2 linked regions of the Candidatus Palibaumannia cicadellinicola genome follow. The protein of the gene in region 1 interacts with the protein of each later gene in a pairwise test. Links are inferred from orthologs where the notes say so. Each region holds a gene or a part of one and is shown on either strand. Other genes may lie near its edges.

Region 1 (5,937 bases):
ATGGTCACTTTACTTTCCGATGAATTAAGAATGTACAGTGATGGCATAGCTGGGCTATTAGTATCGTCGTGGATAGTAATATCATTTATATGCAACTATGTGAATTGGTATTCTACGTAAATGATAGCAACAGCTAGTAGTCAAAATCACTGCTAAACCTAGCATCGGTGCAAAAGTGAGGTATCGTATACCGCCTTCTTCTATTAACCTAACCTACTACTAGGTTTATCAGTTTTCCAGGAATATAAATTACTTTATGTACTTTAGTATCTTCTAGATATTTAGCAACCGATTTTTCTCTAGAGGCACGTTCCAGTACAAATACTTCGTCGGCATCAGCGGGCACGGTAATTCTACTGCGCCGTTTACCATTTATCTGAATTACTATTAATTGAGCGTCCTCCACCAGCGCTGATTTGTCCACTATGGGCCATGGGGCATTATCAATGTTTCCTTCTCCGCTCAGTGCCTGCCATAGCGTGAAGCAAACATGAGGAGTAAATGGATACAACATACGCACTACCGCAAGTAGAGCTTCCTGCAACAGAGCGCGGTCTTGTGTACTATCCTGCGATGCGTGTACCAATTTATTTATGATCTCCATAATTGCGGCAATAGCAGTATTAAAAGTTTGGCGGCGGCCGATATCATCGGTAACCTTAGCTATTGTTTGATGTAGTAAGCGCCGGAGTACTTTGTGTTCGTCACTCATAGCTGCGAAATCTAGCGCAACTACTTTGCCCCGCTGGGTATGTTCATAAATTAGCTTCCAGATGCGTTTCAAAAATCTATTAGCTCCCTCTACGCCAGACTCTCGCCATTCCAATGTCATTTCCGCTGGAGATGCGAACATCATAAACAGACGCACAGTATCAGCGCCGTATTTTTCGACCATAATCTGCGGGTCAATACCGTTGTTTTTAGATTTTGACATTTTACTCATGCCTGCGTACACCAGCTCATTACCCTGTGAATCTAGAGCTTTAACAAGGTAACCTTTTTCATCACGCTGGACGCTGACATTAATCGGTGAGACCCATATATGCTCACCGGTACTACTTACGTAGTAAAAGGAATCAGCCAGTACCATACCTTGACACAGTAGACGTTTAGTAGGCTCATCGGACCTCAACATCCCAGCATCGCGTAATAATTTATGATAAAAGCGGAAGTACATCAAGTGCATGATTGCGTGTTCAATACCTCCGATATATTGATCCACTGGTAGCCAATAGTTTGTGGCGTTAATATCTAACATACCTTGGTCATAATGTGGACAAGTATAGCGCGCGTAGTACCATGAAGATTCCATAAAAGTATCGAAGGTATCAGTTTCACGCATCGCAGGATTACTATCATAGGTAGTCTTCGACCATCGGTCATCGTCTTTAAGTGGATTAGAGATCCCGTCCATGAAAATATCTTCTGGTAATATCACCGGCAGCTTATCTACTGGCGTTGGTACTATGGTGCCGTCTTCTAGTGTAATCATAGGTATCGGCGTGCCCCAGTAACGTTGGCGGGAAACTACCCAGTCCCGTAGGCGATAGTTAATTTTTCTCTCGCCTATACCACGTGCTACTAAGACGGTTGCAATAGCTTGGCAGGCCTCTTGATAATTCAGACCATCGAAATTGCCAGAGTTATACAGAATACCTTTTTGAATCATTGCCTGCGCGCTGATATTAGGTTCGCTCCCGTCCGCATTGCGGATTACTGTTTTTATGGGTAGAGAGTATTTGCAAGCGAACTCCCAATCCAGCTGATTGTGTCCAGGTACTGCCATGACTGCTCCAGTGCCATAATCTTTCAGCACAAAGTTCGTCACCCATATTGGTAGCTTCTCTCCGGTCAACGGGTGGATTACGTGCAGACCAGTAAAGACACCAGTTTTGACCCTCGTGACCATTTCCGCTTCTGTTACTTTCGTATGTTCGCAATTATTCATAAAATTTTTTAATGCTGAATTATCGCTAGCAGCTTGCCGTGCAAGATAATGGTGTGTTGTAATCGCAAAATAGGTAACGCCCATTAAAGTGTCAGGACGGGCGGTATAGACGGTAAGTTGGTCTTCTATTTCCGCAACCTGAAAGGTAATATTGATGCCTTCAGAACGCCCGATCCAATTACGTTGCATGATTTTGATCTGTTCTGGCCAGCCATCCAATTGATCTAAATCATCAAGTAACTCATCGGCATAAGCAGTAATTTTAACAAACCACTGTGGGATATCTTTGCACTTGACGCGAGTGCCACATCGCCAACAGCAACCGTCGATAACCTGTTCGTTAGCCAGTACCGTTTGATCGTTTGAGCACCAGTTCACAGATGACGTCTTCTTATAGACTAAGCCTTTTTCATATAACTGGATGAAGAACCACTGTTCCCAACGGTAATATTCTGGCCTGCATGTTGTAATTTCACGGCTCCAATCGTAGCCAAAACCTAGTCGCTTTAATTGATTCTTCATAGCGTCAATATTCGCATAGGTCCATGATGCCGGCGCTATTTGGTTTTGAACTGCTGCTCTTTCAGCAGGTAGCCCAAAGGCATCCCATCCGATTGGTTGTAGTACGTTTTTACCTTGCATCCGCTGATAACGAGAAAGTACGTCTCCGATGGTGTAATTACGTACATGTCCCATATGCAAACTGCCAGAAGGATAGGGTAGCATAGAAAGACAATAATATTTTTCTTTACTAGTATCTTCGGTTACCTTGAAAGTTTCATGTTTATCCCAGTATTTCTGAATTTGGGCTTCTATCTCTTTCGGGTCATAAAGCTCTTGCATAGCAGTAAGTGGTCCTTAAGTAAAATATAGCTGCGCTGGCGCGAGTCGAGCAAATCATTATGCCTTTGTATACAGCTGTGATACTGGTAGTATCAGAAAGGTAGGTGATCTAAAAATCAAACGCTGAGGAATCAGTAACGCAAGCAAGTAAGTACGTAATCAAGGAAGATTAACTTTGGCGTTATCTATCAGCCTGGCTTTGCCTAGCCAAGCACTAAATAACACTACTGCCTGTTTGCTCTCCACCGTTAATGGTTGTAAAGTGAGTGCATCGCGGATTTCTAGCATGTCCGGAGTGAATCCAAATTCACGTAATCGCTTTGCTGCTTTATCAAGTAGCTCATCGGTATACCTATTACCAGAGCATAAAGATTTGACCAGCTTTTGCATCACTTGATAAAGTTGAGGTGCTAACTTACGTTGTTCTAGCGTAAGATAACTATTACGTGAACTCAGTGCCAAACCATCGGCTGTACGAACAGTTGGTATAGCTATAATTTCAATATCATAGCTCATATCTTGCACCATCTGCCGAATAAGCGCTAATTGTTGAAAATCTTTTTCACCGAAGCAGGCCACATGAGGCTGTATTAAATTAAACAGTTTACTGACAATTGTGGCGACACCGCGAAAGTGACCTGGTCGGTTGATACCTTCTAGGATGCCTGATAAACGTGGCACATCGACAAAGGTATGGTTATCAATTCTATTAGGATAAATAGCATTTACCGACGGTGTAAAAAGAGCATCTACGCCACTCAAGATTAGTTTGCTACAATCTTCCGGCAAAGTACGTGGATAAACTGCTAAATCCTCCCTCCGGTCGAACTGCATCGGGTTTACGAATACGCTTACCACTACAATATCCGCCTGTGCCCGCCCTTCATCAATTAGGGTCATATGCCCATCATGTAGATTTCCCATAGTAGGGATAAGGGCTATGCGCCGTTGTGATTGGTGCCACTGCTGAATGATTTGACGTAAGGTAGTGGTATTGTCGATAATCAGCACGCTACTCTCTCCTCTAACATCAATAGAAACTGTGTTGTGTAGCGGGGAATTCGCCCGCTTCCACCTCTTGCACATAAAGGCGGATTGCGGCAGGAATGTCTTCACAATCTACCAGAAAGTTTCTAGCAAAGGATGGTGCACGATTACCCGTTATGCCTAGTACATCGTGCATCACTAAAATCTGACCATCGGTCATAACACCAGCGCCGATTCCAATCACTGGTATCGATAATGCACGTGTGACACGCTCGGCTAACGTAACGGGCACGCATTCTAGTACCAGCATTTGGGCACCAGCCAGCTCTAGTGCTATAGCATCAGCTAGTAGTTTATCAGCACTATCTTTGTCCCTACCTTGAATTTTATAGCCACCAAAAATATTAACTGATTGAGGAGTGAGACCGAGATGGCAACATACTGGGACGGCACGTTCTGTTAAGCCACGAACGGTTTTCGTAATCCAGAAACCACCTTCTAGTTTTACTATGTTAGCACCGGCCCGCATAAGCGCGGCTGCGCTCTCGTAAGCCTGAGATAATGTAGCGTAACACATAAATGGTAGGTCGGCTAGTAGCAAGGATTTTGTGGCGCCGCGCCGGACGCAACGTGTATGGTAAATCATATCGTCTAATGTTACTGGCAGGGTAGAATCATGTCCCTGAATAGTCATTCCAAGTGAATCTCCCACAAGCATAACACTAATACCATGCTGTTCGAAGAGAGAGGCAAAGGTAGCGTCATAGGCAGTAATAGAAGCAAATTTTTGCTGTCGTTGTTTCTGATGCCGTAAATAAGAAATAGTCGTTATGTTCATACAACCTCTGTATAAGAAATCGTCGTTATGTTCATACAACCTCTGTACTGTATGAGTATCCACAATTAGCAAAAGATTTTACCAATATCGAATCCGGTGGGTATCATCCCAGAATATTAGACCATTACGTGCAATCTTACGCCGTAGATTCACTAGTATGGTGCCATTGGGTAAACGTAGGTTTGGAGCGATTTCTTCCAGAGGATAAAGCATGAATTCACGGTTATGCATATCATAATGGGGTACAGTCAACCTACTGGTAGCAATGATTTTAGTTCCGAACAGTAAAATATCTAAATCTAACGTGCGCGGCCCAAAGCGGTGTATTTGACGATCGCGTCCCTGCTTGAGCTCAATAAATTGTATATGAGCTAGAAGCTCTTCGGGTGTCAGTGCTGTTTCTAACGCCACTACGGCATTAAGGTAATCCGGCTGATTTTGGGGCCCCAGTGGACGGCTACGATAGTAGGAAGAACACATAACCATATGAGTTTTAGGCAAGCTTCCCAGCGCTAATAGCGCTGTGTCTACCTGCTGCAGTGGTTCAGCGAGGTTACTGCCAAGCGCCAACCATACTCGCTCCATCATAATCATAATTTTTCGTTATTCAGATTCAGTATGCTCAGGGGCTGCATCTGCTTCTGACGTGATGGTGTTCCAGTTTGTAATTCATCCCACCAGTGGGTAATCCGCTGCAATTCTACATTTTGCTCTACTTCAGCACGTAGCACTAGTAAATCATAGGCAGCGCGAAATTTAGGATGCTCTATTAGCTTTTTAGCTTTTTTACCATGAGAGCGGGATAACCTGAGCTGTAATTGCCACATATCACGGATTAATGTCGTCATCTTTTTAGGAAGAGCTAATGTTTTGCACTGTTTATCTAATATCTCATTCATAGATAGTATAAAAGCTTCGAAGTAGGCCAGGTGGTTTTCCTGTGTTAGTTTTTGTGCATAATCAAGTAAAGGATACCATAGCAGAGCGGCAAATAATAAAGCGGGATTAACCCGTCTTGCTTTATGAAGGCGCTGGTCGGTATTTGTTAGTACTCGGCTAATCATATTTTCCATATAGCTATCACCGTGCTCGGTAAAGTTTCGGCTAATAAGCGGGAACAGTGGTTTGAAAAGCTGGTATTTACACAGTAGGCGATAAGTTGGCTCACCGTATCCTGCTTGTAGTAATTTTAGTGCTTCTTCAAATAACCTAGCCGGAGGAATATTCTCCAATAGTGTTGCTAGTTTGAGAATAGGCTTAGCGGTTTCTTCGCTGATGGTCATATTTAATTTAACGGCGAAGCGCACCGCGCGCAACATTC
Region 2 (9,026 bases), 200 kb from region 1 along the record:
TGGCGTATCCGGCAGCTACAACAATTAACGCTGCAGTCATTAACGCATAAGGTTATGACAGCTTTTCCAGCGCGTCTAGGTACTATAAAGCTGCACAACGCAGCTTCATTTCTATTAACACGTAGTCACGCGGGCAATTACGTTAAACCTGGTTTAGCGCTTATTGGCGACGCTGCACATACCATTAACCCTTTGGGAGGACAAGGATTCAATCTTGGCTTACGTGATGCTCGGACGCTGGCCGAGGTTTTAATCAGTGCGATAGAACATGATGAGCCCTGGGATAGTCTACAGGTACTTAGACGTTATGAGCATCAACGCCGCTGCAACAATTTACTGATACAAGCAGTAATGGATGTTTTTTACACCACCTTTAGTAATGATCTACCGCCGTTAAAGCTAGCGCGCAATATCGGTCTAATGTTAGCGCAGCGCGCAGATGGTATCAAACTAAGAGTACTAAAATATGTACTAGGTTTGTGATATTTTTGCTGACTTTACTACTGCATCTAAAATAGAAAGTAATTCCGCTTCTTCCATAATCTTAATGTTCAGTTGTTGTGCTTTCATAAACTTGGAGCCAGGAGCCTTGCCAACAATCAATAAGTCGGTTTTAGCAGAGACGCTCCCACTAATCCTAGCGCCTAATGCTACCAGCTTACCCTTGATTTCTTCCCGTGATAAGGTAGTAATAGAACCTGTTAGCACAATAGTTTTACTAGAAAACGGATGAGCATGATTTACTGCGTCCAAGACGGATAGCGGAGATGCCCATTGAATGCCAATATCTGGGCTTAATAATTCATTGATTACAGCGAGATTGTTTTTGTTATTAAAAAAATTTTGTACATGGGTCGCAACTATTATTCCTATATCTTGAACATTAGTTAGTGATTCGATATCAGCTACCATGAGCGCACCCATATTTCTATAATACATTGCCAAATGGGCTGCTTTTGCCTCCCCGACTTCGCGAATGCCAAGCGCATAAATAAAACGGGCAAAAGTAGTTTCTTTAGCACGTTCGAGTGCATTAATCAATTTTTGCGCTGCCTTTGGCCCCATACGATGCAAACAAGTCACTCTATCTTTGTTTAGCCGAAATAAATCAGCTGGGTTTTGCACTAGTTTGCAATCTACTAGTTGATCAATAATTTGACTTCCCATACCAATGACATTCATTGCACGGCGGGAAACAAAGTGTTTCAGCGCCTCCTTACGTTGCGCATCGCAGTCTATACCGGCGATACAGCGAATAATCTTATCCCCTGTGACTTGCTCAACTTCGTTGCCGCATACTGGACAGTGTCGGGGACATTTCACTGTATGCGCATCCGTAGACCGTTGCGCGGTCACAACATTGATAATCTGCGGTATCACGTGACCGGCACGGCGAATCACGACCGTATCACCGATCATCAATCCAAGGCGTTTAATTTCATCATAATTATGTAAGCTAGCGTTACTAACTAGAGCACCAGCAACCAAAACGGGCTCTAGCCGTGCTACTGGCGTTATTCTCCCAGTACGACCGACCTGAAACTCAATATTTTGTACCCGGGTTAGTTGCTCCTGAGCCGGGAATTTATAAGCAATGGCCCAGCGAGGCGCACGAGCGATAAAGCCAAGCTGCTGCTGCTGCACTAAAGAATCGACCTTAATTACGACACCATCGATGTTAAAACCTAGCACCGGCCTCATCTTAAGCACCTGGCGATAAAACCCTAAAACCTTATTGTAGCCTGCACAACGGCGGATACGATCACTGACGGGCAAGCCCCATATTTTAAACTGCTGCAAGAGTTCCCAATGACCTCCTGGTAGTTCTTTTCCTTCGATTAGTCCTACTCCATAACACAAAAAATTTAGTGATCGTGTCGCGGTAATAGCAGGATCTATTTGTCGTAGCGAGCCAGCCGCTGCGTTGCGCGGATTAGCAAAAACCTTGCTTTTTTCTCGTTTCGCTATCTCATTCAGACGCAGGAAACCGGCTTCTGACATAAAAACTTCGCCACGAATTTCAATTAAGCGTGGCACATTGCCGTCATCTTTCAACCATAACGGAATCATACGTATAGTGCGCACATTAGTAGTGACGTCTTCACCTATCAGACCGTCTCCGCGAGTCGCAGCTCGTATTAGCTTACCATTTTTATAGAGTAAACTTACTGCTAGTCCGTCTAATTTTAGTTCACAGCAGTAGGTTAGATCATCGTTATGCTTTAATCTATCACGCACCCGCTTATCAAAAGTAAGGAAATCTGTATCTTCTAATATTTTATCTAGTGAGAGCATCGGCACCTTGTGGCGTACCTGGCGAAAGCGGCTTTGTGCTTGTCCACCAACATGTTGTGTGGGAGAATCGTTGGTTAGAAGATCAGGACGTTGCTTTTCTAGTTCGCGTAATTGCGTCATAACCCAGTCATATTCAACATCAGACACTTCTGGTGCGTCTTCTACGTAATATAACCAATTCCAATAACGTAGCTGTTCACGTAATTGCTGAATATGTTGTTCGATCTGTTTCATGGAGAATTTCATTCTCGCAGCAAAATAAGATATAAGCTAAGAAATTAAACTATTTTACCAAACGGTAGCGTCAAGTGCCGTTATTGATCTCCAGAATATTATAGATACGCGCTTTATATACATCTAACTTTTGCGGAGTCAACATATTACGCTTATCATCTAACACGACGCCGCCGCAATCATCGGCAATCTGCTGGGCAGATTGTAACATCAGCTTGAAGTTCTGATGGGCATCACCATAGGATGGTACTATCATGAACATAGATATGCCAGGAGTCGTAAATGTGGTCATGTTCTCCGTATTAAACCAACCAGGTTTGATCATATTTGCTAAACTAAATAGTACTGGTCCGCCGCCAGTAGGACTCAAATGACGGTGAAATATCTTCATATCACCAAATTGGAATCCAGCCTGTAAAAGGCTTTGCCATAAGTCTTCCCCGCCTATTACAGTGCCATTATAGGCAGCTATATTTAGCACAAGCACTGTTTCCCTTTCCCTATGAGGTGCCTGTGTAGTCTGAGTCTGCTGTGCGGAACACGAAGCATGGCTTTCCTGTTGAGTCTCATACGCTAACAAAGGTTCATCCGGCGGTATTAGTACGTCATAGTTAAATGAATCGTACTTAGTGTACGTGCACTCAAATGGTACGTCATTATCAAAATCTGGTTTATCTATATTTGTCTTATCAGATAGCTGCGTTTCACTATCACTACCATCCTGATATTTTTTTTTAGTTACTGAAGGATCGTGGAAAACTGCAGACTGCTCTTTACGACTAGTCCAAAAACCATGTAACAGCAGTACAATGATGGCCATTCCACCCATAATAATTAATATTAGACGCAAATTTTGTATCATTACTATCTCAGCTATTTGAGTTCATTTGATATTACCTACCAAACTGGCAAAACATTTATTCTTTTAAACTGTATTTCTCCGTGCCGACAAGTACAAGTCTTATAGTACAAAGTATTTCTAAGTTGATGGTAAAATACCAACATAGCAAATTCTATTTTGAAAACTTATTTCTTAATAACATATCGATAGATGATTATTTTACTTTTACCGATATACTGAAAGAGTATACTTATACTTAAATTATTCCTCTAATCTGTACTATAGGACTGGCCATGAGCAAAATTTACGAAGACAATTCGCTGACAATCGGCCATACCCCGCTTGTCCGTTTAAACCGTATTGGCAATGGCCGTATTCTAGCAAAAGTGGAATATCGTAATCCAAGTGGCAGCATTAAGTGCCGCATTGGTGCTAATATGATCTGGGATGCAGAGAAACGTGGCGTGCTAAAACCAGGTATAGAACTAGTAGAACCTACTAGCGGTAATACAGGTATTGCATTAGCCTATGTAGCGGCTGCACGTAGATATAAGCTAACTCTTACTATGCCAGAAACCATGAGTATTGAGCGGCGCAAACTACTGAAAGCCCTAGGAGCGAACTTAGTGCTGACTAATGGACAAAAAGGGATGAAGGGCGCTATTGCTAAAGCAGAAGAGATTGTTCTCACTAATCCAAAACGTTACCTTATGCTACAGCAGTTTAGTAATCCTGCTAACCCTGAGATTCATGAGCATACCACCGGCCCTGAAATATGGGAGGACACTGATGGAGAAGTGGATATTTTTATTGCTGGTGTTGGCACAGGCGGTACTCTAACTGGTGTCGGCCGTTATCTTAAGCGCCGCACCCAGAACCATAATGTGATCACAGTTGCGGTAGAACCTAGCGATTCGCCGGTGATCAGCCAGGCACTAGCTGGAGAAGTTATTACACCGGGACCACATAAAATTCAGGGTATTGGTGCCGGTTTCATTCCAGAAAACTTAGATCTAAGTATTATTGATCGTGTTGAAAAAATTACTAATGAAAAAGCAATCCATACCGCACGACGTTTAATGGAAGAGGAAGGCATCCTAGCTGGTATTTCTTCTGGTGCTGCGGTAGCTGCCGCGCTGAAATTACAAGAAGAAAAAACTTTATTTAATAAAAATATAGTTGTTATCTTGCCTTCTTCCGGTGAACGTTACCTCAGTACAGCTCTATTCGCAGATCTTTTCACAGCAACAGAATTACAATGAAATTTACCATAGCTTAATGAAAAGCACCCTACTGGGTGCTTTTTTGTAGTTAATATGCATGAAGCAATTATTATCTGCATATTGTAGTTTGTTATAAATGATATTTGAAATTATTTATCATAGCGTAGCGACTGTAGGACTAGTTCTTAATTATAATATAAGCTAAAGTAAACCTTTTAGGTTAAACTTTAGCACCATGAGACTGATATAATCTAATGAGTTGGGGAAACAAAATGTACCAACAAACAGTGATAATTACCGCTCCCAACGGTTTACATACTAGGCCAGCAACCCAGTTTGTCAAAAAAGCTAAAGGTTTTAATTCTGAAATTACCATCACCTCTAATGGTAAAAGCGTTAGTGCTAAAAGCTTGTTTAAACTGCAAACCCTCGGTCTTACGCATGGTACTATGATCACTATTGCCGCGAAAGGTGAAGACGAAAAGACAGCAGTAGAACATTTAGTCAAACTAATGGCAGAGCTTGTGTAATACATATAAAGGCACGTTATTTTTAGTTAACATATGTCACGAATAAGGTAGGGTTATGATTTCAGGCATATTAGCATCACCGGGCATTGCCTTTGGTAAAGCGCTACTCTTAAAAGAAGATAATATTGTCATCAACCGGAAAAACATTACTACCCCCCAGGTTGAACAAGAAGTCGAACGTTTTATCGCTGGACGCACCAAAGCGTCCGCACAGTTGGAAGCCATTAAAAAGAAAGCAGGTGCAACTTTCGGTAAAGAAAAAGAAGCTATATTAGAAGGACAAATTGCATTATTAGAAGACGAAGAATTTGAGCAGGACATCATAGTTCTGATTAAAGAAGATCTCGTAAGCGCCGATGCTGCTGTTTACTCTGTCATTGAGACTCAGGCTCAAGCACTAGAAAAACTTGACGACGAATATCTTAAAGAACGTGTCACTGATGTGCGTGACGTTGGTAAACGCCTGCTACGCAATATTCTTAGCATGCCTATCATTGATTTGAGTGCCATTAACGAAGAAGTAGTGCTAGTAGCTGTCGATCTGACACCATCCGAGACCGCGCAGCTGAATCTGGATAAAGTGCTAGGTTTTGTTACTAATCTAGGTGGTCAGACATCGCATACCTCTATTATGGCTCGCTCACTAGAATTGCCGGCAATAGTAGGTACCAGCAATGTGACAACAATAGTGAATAATGGTGACTACCTGATTATCGATGCAATTAACAACCATCTTTATATTAACCCAGCGCCGGTAATAGTAGAAAAACTAAAAAAGCTGCAAAGTCAGTATGTTGCTGAAAAAAACGAGCTAGCTAAGATTAAAGAACTACCAGCAATTACTATCGACGGGCACCAAGTAGAACTTTGCGCTAACATTGGTACTATACGTGAAATAGCCAGTGCGGAGCGTAATGGTGCAGAAGGTATCGGTCTTTATCGTACTGAATTTTTATTTATGAACCGCGATTCCCTGCCAAGCGAAGAAGAGCAATTTCAGGTCTATAAAAATATAGTAAAGTCGATGCCTACCGGTTGGGTTATAGCACGAACTCTAGATATAGGTGGTGACAAAGACCTCCCTTATATGCATCTACCGAAAGAAGACAACCCATTCCTAGGCTGGCGAGCGATCCGTATTGGCCTCGATCGTAAGGAAATATTACATACTCAGCTGCGCGCTATTCTTCGAGCGTCGGCATTTGGAAAACTACGTATCATGTATCCGATGATTATTTCAGTGGAAGAAGTACGTATCCTGAAGCTTGAATTAGATGTGCTAAAGGAGCAATTGCATAAAGAGCATCATAAGTTTGACAAAGATATTAAAGTTGGCGTTATGGTAGAAACACCGGCTGCAGCCGTGATAGCTAGTCATCTATCCAAGGAAGTAGACTTCTTTAGTATTGGAACAAACGATTTGACACAGTATACTCTTGCAGTCGATCGGGGTAATAAGTTAATTTCTCATCTTTATAATCCTATGTCTCCGGCTGTATTAATGTTAATTAAGCAAGTTATCGACGCATCTCATGCCGAAGGAAAATGGACTGGTATGTGTGGCGAGCTAGCAGGAGATGAACGTGCTACATTATTGTTATTAGGTATGGGACTAGATGAATTCAGTATGAGTGCAATTTCTCTCCCGCGTATAAAAAAAATTATTCGTAACACAACTTTTATTAATGCAAAATTATTAGCAGAAGAAGCACTAGCTCAACCAACCGCCGAAGATGTAATTAATCTAGTCAATAAGTTTATCAATAAGTTTATTAACTAAAAAGAGATGGGAAATAGTTACTCCTAAGTCAGGGTAAGAGATCTTCTGACGGAAGAAGAAACATTGAAGTGATTTTCAACGATAATATTATCAGTAATCCTGACGTTAGGTAACATTAAGTAAGTATGTGTATTAGCTCAGAGCAATCTACTTCAACTTGGGATAATGATTTGGTCGAAACATACCTTTGCTAGCTTACCTGTTGTTATTCCATGATACGTATAACACATTAACCGCCTGCGAGGTCCAATATGTCTTGTCCAGTTCTAGAACTCACGCAGCAGTTAATGATGTCTCCATCACTTAGCAATCAGGAGACCGGAGGCCAAGCTATCATAATTGCACGTCTACAGGCACTTGGCTTTACCATCGAACCTATGGTTTTCGATAACACCATAAATTTTTGGTCCTGGCGCGGTAATGGTCGTACGTTGGCCTTCTCCGGGCACACAGAAGTAGTGCCTAGTTATGGTGAGCAAAGCTGGGATAAGGAGAATCCACAGTTTAAACCAGCGCTACGTGATGGTATGCTATATGGCCGTGGCGCGGTAGATATGAAAGGCTCACTAGCAGCTATGGTCGTAGCCGCCGAGCGCTTTGTCAAACAACATCCGCACCATGAGGGCCGTCTAGCATTTCTGATAACTTCTGATGAAGAAGCGAGCGCACACAATGGAATAGGAACGGTTAAGGTAGTTGATACTCTGAGAGCTCGTAATGAACGGCTAGATTATTGTTTAGTAGGTGAACCTTCTAGCAAACGTCAGGTAGGAGATGTTATCAAAAACGGACGATGTGGATCGCTCATCGCTAATATTGTGGTTAAGGGCGTGCAGGATAATATTAGTTATCAGCATCTCGCGGATAACCCGGTACACCGAGCTATAAAACTATTACAAACTCTGGTATCCACAGAATGGGATCAAGGTAATGCTTTCTTCCCACCTACTACAATGCAGATTGCGAACATTCATGCTGGTACTAGTAGTATCCATGCTATACCAAGTGAACTAATAGTACAGTTGCATTTTCTGTTTAGCACCGAATTAACTGATGAAATCATCCGGAAGCGGGTGGATGCTATATTGCAACAATACGGCCTATATTACCACATTGACTGGTGGCTTTCCGGCAACCCATTTCTCACTACTCATGGAGAACTTTTAGAAGCGGTAGTTCGAGCAGTACAGCAATATCAAGAGATAACCCCTAGGTTAGAAACTACTGGAGGAACCTCCTACGGTCCCTTTATCGCACGCATGGGCGCGCAGATAGTTGAGCTCGGCCCGGTGAGCACAACTATCCATAAGGAGTGCGTTAGCGCTGCTGATTTACAGCTGTTGAGCCGTATGTACCAACGTATTATGGAGCTGCTAATTTTATAAAGTCTATTCGATGGTAATTGATTATATTGTATATAATCAAAACTTAGTAATTAGTTAAAAGAAACGCCGATACGTCTAGCTACTTCCTCGTATGCTTCAATAACACCGCCTAAGCTTTGACGAAAAAGATCTTTATCCATTTTCTTTAATGTTTTCTTATCCCATAATCGGCTAACGTCTGGAGAAAACTCATCACCTAAAACAACTTCGTCATTAAACAACCCAAACTCTAACTTAAAGTCTACCAAAATAAGTCCAGCATCATCAAAAAAATTTTTTAGAATATGATTAGTCTGATAAGTTAACTCTTTCATCTTAGCAAAATGCACCTCGCTAACCCAACCGAAGGTTCTGCAGTATGAAGCGTTGATGATTGGATCATTCATGGAGTCGTTTTTTAAAAATAAATCGTACAATGGAGGATCGAGAATCTGACCCTCTTTTATGCCTAAACGTTTTACGATTGAACCAGCAGCTCGGTTACGTACAACAAACTCTACAGGAATCATCTTTAGCTTCTTAACCAAAGTTTCATGATGAGATAGTACTCGCTCTATCTGTGTTGGAATACCGGATCTCAATAATTTTTGCATAATAATATAATTAAACTGATTATTTATCATACCTTTGCGATCAAATTGCTTGAGATACTTACCATCTAGCATTGAGATATCATTGCGGAATTCTAGTATCACAAAATGTGGGTCATCGGTAGTATAGACAGTTTTTGCTTTGCCG

Evidence for each region.
Region 2: the proteins of leuS (region 1) and ligA interact in binary tests that used the Escherichia coli proteins (3 or more experiments, as listed by UniProt). The link is inferred for Candidatus Palibaumannia cicadellinicola from one-to-one orthologs.

Annotation. Positions count from the first base shown.
Region 1 is NZ_CP008985.1:282,243-288,179, reverse strand. Bases 1-3,137 are described here. They hold leuS (leucine--tRNA ligase), read right to left. Parts: upstream 2,792-3,137; coding sequence 209-2,791; downstream 1-208. Other genes in these bases: panC (pantoate--beta-alanine ligase), read right to left, coding at 2,951-3,137; lptE (LPS assembly lipoprotein LptE), read right to left, coding at 1-95. Also shown: more of panC, read right to left, coding at 3,138-3,802; panB (3-methyl-2-oxobutanoate hydroxymethyltransferase), read right to left, coding at 3,822-4,616; folK (2-amino-4-hydroxy-6-hydroxymethyldihydropteridine diphosphokinase), read right to left, coding at 4,695-5,201; polynucleotide adenylyltransferase PcnB, read right to left, coding at 5,207-5,937.
Region 2 is NZ_CP008985.1:86,599-95,624, forward strand. The notes cover bases 1-2,887. They hold ligA (NAD-dependent DNA ligase LigA), read right to left. Parts: upstream 2,530-2,887; coding sequence 472-2,529; downstream 1-471. Other genes in these bases: IM45_RS00375 (FAD-dependent oxidoreductase), read left to right, coding at 1-483; zipA (cell division protein ZipA), read right to left, coding at 2,600-2,887. Also shown: more of zipA, read right to left, coding at 2,888-3,391; cysK (cysteine synthase A), read left to right, coding at 3,664-4,632; ptsH (phosphocarrier protein Hpr), read left to right, coding at 4,866-5,123; phosphoenolpyruvate-protein phosphotransferase PtsI, read left to right, coding at 5,179-6,903; dapE (succinyl-diaminopimelate desuccinylase), read left to right, coding at 7,155-8,288; purC (phosphoribosylaminoimidazolesuccinocarboxamide synthase), read right to left, coding at 8,339-9,026. UniProt on the Escherichia coli protein: DNA ligase that catalyzes the formation of phosphodiester linkages between 5'-phosphoryl and 3'-hydroxyl groups in double-stranded DNA using NAD as a coenzyme and as the energy source for the reaction.